DNA from 2 places in the Blautia sp. DFI.9.10 genome. Region 2 is predicted to be linked to the other one. Evidence: riboswitches for the same ligand, from Rfam matches in the RefSeq annotation. Region 2 holds a riboswitch; the other holds the start of a gene.
The links. A riboswitch is a leader RNA that binds a small molecule or an ion and turns the genes downstream of it on or off. The one in region 2 is predicted to bind FMN.

Region 1 (3,777 bases), on a different contig from region 2:
GTAAATGGAAAGAAGATCGGTGCGAGTGCTTATAAGCTGTATTACAAAAATAATAAAAATTCCGGAATTGGAACTGTACAGGTCAGAGGAATCGGAAAATACAGTCGTATCAACAAAACGCTTACCTTTAAGATCCTGCCTCCAAAAACTCTGCTGACAGGACTGAAAAAAGCAAACAGATCCTTTACCGCAAGCTGGAAGAAAAATATACAGGCAACCGGCTATCAGATCCAGTATGCAGCAGACAGCAGATTTACAAAAGAAAGAAAAACGGTCACAGTTGGAAAACAGTCTGCGACCAGATATAAGATATCAGGACTGAAAAACAAAAAGACCTATTATGTCCGCATCCGGTCATATAAAAGAGTCGGAAAAAAGGTTCTTTACAGTAGCTGGAGTACGGTAAAGAAAATCCGGGTTTGATCATAAAGGAGTGGATCTTAGATTTATATAAATGGAGCAGAATGCTTCTGTGACAGAATTAAGGCTTGTAATTATAAAAAGAGCGCGTTATAATGAACTCATAAAAAAGAAAATTTCTTCGGGGCAGGGTGTGATTCCCTACCGGCGGTATAGTCCGCGACCCGCTTTGGCGGCTGATCTGGTGAAATTCCGGAACCGACAGTAAAGTCTGGATGAGAGAAGAACGCGCAGTATTTAAAGAACGTGCTCAGTGCCCCGGGAAGAAGCTCCCGGGGCTTTTTATGTGAAGAAATTTTTTTCGCATAAAGATTTCTTGTGGAAATTTTCTTTGAATATTTCTGAAGAAGGAGAGAGAGTTATGAGTGAACAGATATTACAGAGAGGAAATGCTGTGGAAAGAAGCAGAACAAGAACCATCGCGCAGGTAGCCATGCTTGGTGCTGTGGCAGGAGTATTGATGAATCTTGAGTTTCCGATCCCGTTTCTTGCACCGTCTTTTTATCAGCTTGATTTTTCCGAGGTACCGGTTATGGTAGGAACCTTCGCTATGGGACCTGTGGCAGGTATCCTGATCGAGCTTGTGAAGATTCTCGTACATCTTGTGACTAAGGGAACCATGACTGCCGGTGTTGGTGATGTTGCCAATTTCCTGTTTGGATGTGCCTATGTGGTACCGGCCGGCCTGATCTACCGTTTCCGTCACAAAAAGAGCAGAGTACATGCAGTTGCAGGTATGGCAGCAGGAACAGTCCTGACAGCGATCCTTGCATGCTTTGTCAATGCCTTTGTATTGCTTCCGGCTTACGGTAAGGCGTTTGGAATGCCAATCGAGACCTTTATCCAGATGGGAAGCGCAGTACACAGCTCCGTAAACGGACTGCTTACCTTTGCACTGCTGATCATTGCTCCGTTTAATATCTTTAAATATGCACTGACATCTCTGATCGTATTTGTAATCTATAAGAAAATCCGTGTTGTACTGAAAGGTGACTGATCATAAGCAGCTGCCGGAGGATGAAGAAAAGATCAGAAATTGGTGGTTTCAGATAAATATCTGAGAATGTGAGAAATGCCATGTAATATATTGCCGATGGGCAGTAAATTACATGGCATTTTTTATGTCAGGCGTTTTGTTCTGCAGTTTTCATGACTCCAAGCTCACGTCTGGCAAAAACAACGGTCAGCACAAATGCAGAGGTATCTGCAATTGGTCCTGCGTACATGACGCCATCGATTCCGAAGAAGACCGGGAAGATGACGATCAGCGGCAGCAGGAAGAGCACCTGCCTTGTGAGGGACATGATCACACCAAGCCTGGCTTTTCCAATGGAGGTAAAAAAGCCGGCGGACATAGGCTGGATCCCGTTGGCAAAGGTCATCAGCATGAAGATGCGGAGATATTTTTCTGCAAAATGAAAGTACAGGTCGCTGCCGTTTCCGAAGATGCCTACGATCTGATGCGGGAAGAACTGGAAGCAGATAAAAAATATGGTTGCGATCACAGTACATAAGGTTACGGAATAGCGGTATGTCTGGCGTACACGGCTGTATTTTTCGGCGCCGTAGTTAAATCCCCAGATGGGCTGGGAGCCCTGGGAGATTCCGATGCAGATGGCCATAAATACCTGATTGACTTTGGAAATGATCCCTGCACAAGCGATCGGAATATCACTTCCGTAAGCGGAGAGTGCTCCGTAATGGCGAAGTGTATTGTTCATGACAATCTGCACTGCAGCAATGGCAACCTGATTGATACAGGATGCCATTCCCAGAGAAAAAATGGCAGACAGATTGCGTGCCTTAGGAATCAGCATGGAGTGGTCCAGGTACATTTTTCGGAGTCTGGAAAAATAAAAGATGATCAGAAGTCCGGATACAATCTGGCCGATCACGGTTGCCCAGGCTGCACCTTTGATGCCCCAGCCGAATCCAAAGATGAAAAGCGGGTCCAGGATGGTGTTGATGGCGGCACCGGCCAGGATGCAGGTCATGGAATAGGTAGGACTCCTGTCTGCTCGGATCAGGTGGTTGCCGCCTGTGCTTAAAACATAAAAGGGAAGTCCAATGGCGGTGATCCCCATGTAATCAATGGCATAGGGCATGACGTCCGGTGTTCCGCCGAAAAAATGAAGCAGTGGCTTCAGGAACAGAAGGACGATGACAGAGAGTATCGTACCGGAGATTATCAGCGCGGAGAGTCCGGTTCCTGCAATGGAGCTGGCTTTTTTTTCGTTTCCTGCGCCCATTTCCAGGTTGTAATTGGAGGCGCTGCCGATTCCCAGGAGCAGTGCAGCAGCAGTAGAGATAATGGTTACGGGAAATGCGATGTTTGTGGCGGCGTTTCCAAGCATTCCTACGCCCTGTCCGATAAAGATTTGGTCAACGATATTGTACAGAGCGCTGACCAGCATGCTGATGATGGCGGGAATGGCGAATTTGGCGATCAGGCTGCCTACAGGGGCGGTTCCCAGAGGGTTTTCGGCCTGGGCAGCATTGGTCTGGTTTTTCAATGTTTTTTCCTTCTTTCTTGTCTACAGTAGCTGTTTGGTAATGTGATAAGTGGATTTTTAATTTTATAGCAGGGTATTTATTATAGCACTATTGTGAAGGGAGTGTAAGTATAAAAAATTGACCTTTGGTTTTGGATGGGATAAAATGTTTTTAGAAAAATTTTCGGGAAGGAGCTTTTCAGATGGGTAAGATCAACAGTGTGAAAAAACTTACAGATAATAAGTTCGTGAATCTTTATGGAGTGGATGCGACCAGTGTACATGATACGCCGGTTTCTTATTTTGTGGCCTCCAGGGCGAAGAGTGTGGAGGATATGAAGCTTTCTACAGGGGAGAATCATCCGGATGGGGTGATCATTTACAGTGTTTATGGAGAGAAGCGGGATAAGGTTGTGCTGATCCGTCAGTATCGGTATACGATCGGCGGGTATATTTATGAGTTTCCGGCGGGGCTTGTGGAGCCTGGGGAGGATTTCCATGAGGGTGCTGTGCGGGAGATGTTTGAGGAGACCGGGTTGAAGCTGGAGCCGATCAAGGTTGCGGAGGCTTTTGAGAAGCCTTATTTTACGACGATTGGGATGACGGATGAATCCTGTGCTACGGTTTATGGGTATGCCAGTGGTGAGGTTAGTAAGGCGGCTCAGGAGGATAGTGAGGAGATCGAGGTTGTGATCGCGGACCGGGATGAGGTCAGGAGGATACTGAAGGAGGAGAGGGTTGCGATCATGTGTGCTTATATGCTGATGCATTTTCTTGAGGATGAGGAGGTGTTTGGATTTCTTGGGGAGATTTAAACGGAGGTAGTTATATGGCGGAAGGGGACGCCAGTGAGGGGCTTCTTTCC
Region 2 (3,777 bases):
TATACAGAATGATCCCTCTGCCTTCCGCCTCTACCTGGCGCATCGCTGTCTGCAGCTGCAGGCCGCAGTCACATCTGAGCGATCCGAATGCATCTCCTGTCAGGCACTCCGAATGTACACGGCAAAGCACATCCTCACCATCTCCTAGATCACCTTTTACCAGTGCCAGATGATGCTCTCCTGTAATGTCATTGATATAGCCATACATTTTAAAATCACCGTACTGCGTTGGGAGGTTTGCAGCTGCTTCCTCCTTTACATGCTTTTCATGTATTCTTATATAATCCTGCAGATCACGAATCGTAATAAATGTAAGGTTATGCTCTTTTGCCATTTCCCATAGCTGTGATGTACGCATCATAGTGCCATCTTCTTTCATAACTTCACAGCACACGCCGCATTCTTTCAGTCCGGCAAGTCTCATAAGATCTGTTGTTGCCTCCGTATGGCCATTTCGTACCAGAACCCCGCCTTTTCTGGAAATAAGCGGAAATACATGTCCCGGTCTTCTGAAATCCTCCGGTTTTGACTGATCATCCACACACTTCATAATGGTATAGGAGCGTTCTGCCGCAGAGATACCGGTGGTTGTATCTGCGTGATCCACTGCCACGGTAAATGCTGTACTGTGATTGTCCGTGTTCTCAGCAACCATCGGCGGAAAATTCAATCTCGCCGCAATTTCTGCACTCATCGGTGTACAGATAAGACCCTTTGCATAAGTCGCCATGAAATTAATATTTTCCCGGGTCGCAAACTCTGCCGCACATATCAGATCTCCCTCATTTTCTCTGTCCGGATCATCTGTGACCAGAACTATTTTTCCTTCCTTAAGATCCCTAAGTGCCTCTTCAATTGTGTTGTACTGATAATTTTGTGACATAGTGTATATCCTCCTGTTCTAAAACCCGAATTCTTCAAGAAACTCCATCGTAATTCCGGATTCTTTTTTCTCTTCTTCGTTTTTTCTGATGCCAAGCAGTTTTTCTACATATTTTCCGATCACATCATTTTCCAGATTAACCAGATCCCCCGGCACCTTTTCCAAAAGGGTGGTTTCTTCTCCTGTATGTGGAATGACCGACACCTGAAAACCAGCTTCATCAACCCTTGCAACTGTCAGGCTGATCCCATCAATACAAACGGATCCTTTTTCCACGATCAGATGCAAGATCTGTGGCGATGTCTCAATCGATACCCAGATGGCATTTTCTTCCCGGAGCATGGAACGTATCACTCCAGTTCCATCAATATGACCGCTTACTATGTGTCCCCCGAACCTGCCATCTGCAGCCATTGCACGTTCCAGGTTTACCTGGCTTCCAGCTTTACAACTGCCAAGACTGCTTCTTCTGATCGTCTCTGCCATCACATCGGCAGTAAATCCGTCCGGCTGGATCGACGTAACTGTCAGACACACACCATTCACAGCAATACTGTCACCGATCCTTGTCCCTTCCAGGACTTTCCGGGCTTTCACTGCCAGGATCCCTGATTCTCCTGTCAGCTGTATATAACGGACTTTTCCTTTCTCTTCTACGATTCCTGTAAACATGATTCCTCCTGTTTTTTCTCACACACCTGACATCTTATCCGGATGTCCTCACCGATCTGGCAGATATCTGTATATTTCAGTTCTACTGCTTCAGACGGGAATTCAACTCCGATACCTTCTACCGGTGTCTTCCCGGCCACACCACCAAACAGCTTTGGTGCCACAAAAGCCTGTACTTCCTTTACAATTCCGGCTCGCAGGGCACTGTCATTTAACGTACCGCCTCCCTCCAGGAGGATGCTGTCAATACCCCTGTTTCCAAGATCTGTCATCAGCTTCTTAAGGTCTATCTGATCCTTTTCATCCGGACAGTAAATGGTCTCAACTCCCATGGTATGTAATATTTTTATTTTTTCTTCTGTATTTTTCTGATCTGCATAAGCCACGATCGTCCGGTACTTTTCCGCACTTTTTACGATCTGACTGTCCGGCGGGATCCTGAGCTTACTGTCGCACACAATCCTGACAGGACTTTTCCAGCCTTCTACCCGGACGTTTAACATCGGATCATCTGCAAGCACAGTTCCAATACCTGCCATGATCCCCATGTACTGATGCCGCATATGCTGTACTTCTTTTCTTGCCGCTTCTCCGGTGATCCATTTTGATGCTCCTGTCTTCGTTGCGATCTTCCCATCCAGTGTCATGGCATACTTCATCACCACGTATGGGGTTTTCGTAGTAATATAATGGAAAAACACCGGATTCAGCTGATCACATTCTTCTCTCATAAAATCTTCAACTACTGTTACACCGGCTTCCCTTAACATCTGTACACCTTTTCCTGCCACTTTCGGATTCGGATCTCGGGAACCGATCACCACTTTTCTGATCTTCTGTTCAATGATCGCTTCCGTACATGGAGGTGTTTTTCCATGATGACAGCAAGGCTCCAGCGTAACATAAATCACCGCACCTTCTGCTGATTCTGTGAGGGAAGCAATTGCATTACGTTCCGCATGAAGTTCTCCATACTTTTTATGATAGCCTTCCCCAATGATCCTTCCGTCTTTTACGATCACTGCCCCTACCATCGGATTGGGATTCGTCCAGCCTTCTCCTTTTTTGGCCAGCTGAATCGCCCGAAGCATATATTCCTGATCCGTCATTTTTATTCCTTCTTTCTTATTCCTGTTCTTTGTCTAGAGCGTGTTTGAAAAAGGCTTTCTGCAAGATGTGCGTCACAATTTGTGGGAGATTTTGTCCGGATGAGGGCGCCGTAGCGGGCTACGGCAACTGAATTCGGGCAAAATATACCGCAAAGTGGGGCGTGCAGATTGCAGGAATGATTTTTCAAACACGCTCTGGTACGCCGAGGCTTTTAGATCTGTGCAATCGGATTCACAGACAAGTGAGTGGTATATTTATTTCGAAAACGATGTACCAGATACAAAAAAAACCTGCAGAAATATCTGCAGGGTAGAATTGATCTGTTACATATGATCGATAAATGAATGTCTGATTCCCTATATAAAAAGCTCTGAAATGGATCACCATCTCAGAGCTCTGATACTACATTCATTCAAAAAATCAACTGTACTATCATCTTCTTCCATCCAGACTGTACTGTCGGCCCCGGAATCTCACCGGATCATGCCTCTCGGCTCGCGGGCTTTACCGCCGGTAGGGAATCTCACCCTGCCCTGAAGATATCTTTTTGTTTATTTTAATACTTTATCTGTTATTTGTAAAGCGAAATTTTTATTTTACTCATTCCATGCGGAATATTAGTTACTGGCAGGCAATCGTCGTATTACTATTCTCAGGCTTTGGTTGACAAACAGGCACGCAGGCAAAGACCGATGGCCAGCACACAGAGCCTGTGCCTTGGAAGATGAATTTTTTTATCTGCAGTTTACTATTGCTTTTTGGGCAGCAGCAAAATCTTTTTCTAGTACATAAATACATGTTGTTTCATTCTTATGATCAATTCCCGATGCAAAAGTATGATAAAAAATCAAGAAAAAAAGATTATTGATAAATGTTCCTTTTTTCAATCTCGTTTCGTAAAGAATATTATTTTCATTCAACGCTTGTGTTAACCGCACGAGATGATCCATATTATCAGTTTCACATAATTTAATTTTTCCATTATCCTGGGTATATTTCATAAAAATCTCCATTCCGCCGCCTTTGGCTGGCGGCACAAATAGTGAGGAATTATAAGCGGAAACAGGCGCAGGCCGTGACATTTAGGCGTTTTAAAAGTATCGATTATCTCT

Region 1: it holds a riboswitch for FMN, as region 2 does, so the genes downstream of both, NE671_RS13940 (ECF transporter S component) here and NE671_RS15975 (DUF6783 domain-containing protein) in region 2, are expected to answer to the same signal.

What each region holds. Positions count from the first base shown of each region.
Region 1 covers NZ_JANGAA010000027.1:20,867-24,643, forward strand. The annotation lists gene NE671_RS13935 (fibronectin type III domain-containing protein) at 1-423, shown strand, start outside; FMN riboswitch at 534-651, shown strand; gene NE671_RS13940 (ECF transporter S component) at 782-1,417, shown strand; gene NE671_RS13945 (MATE family efflux transporter) at 1,545-2,933, opposite strand; gene NE671_RS13950 (NUDIX hydrolase) at 3,116-3,727, shown strand.
Region 2 covers NZ_JANGAA010000001.1:40,444-44,220, reverse strand. The annotation lists gene NE671_RS00180 (bifunctional 3,4-dihydroxy-2-butanone-4-phosphate synthase/GTP cyclohydrolase II) at 1-883, opposite strand, end outside; gene ribE (riboflavin synthase) at 902-1,555, opposite strand; gene ribD (bifunctional diaminohydroxyphosphoribosylaminopyrimidine deaminase/5-amino-6-(5-phosphoribosylamino)uracil reductase RibD) at 1,537-2,664, opposite strand; partial or broken gene NE671_RS15975 (DUF6783 domain-containing protein) at 2,667-2,792, opposite strand; partial or broken gene NE671_RS15970 (DUF6783 domain-containing protein) at 2,742-2,978, shown strand; FMN riboswitch at 3,096-3,210, opposite strand; gene NE671_RS00165 (hypothetical protein) at 3,400-3,666, opposite strand.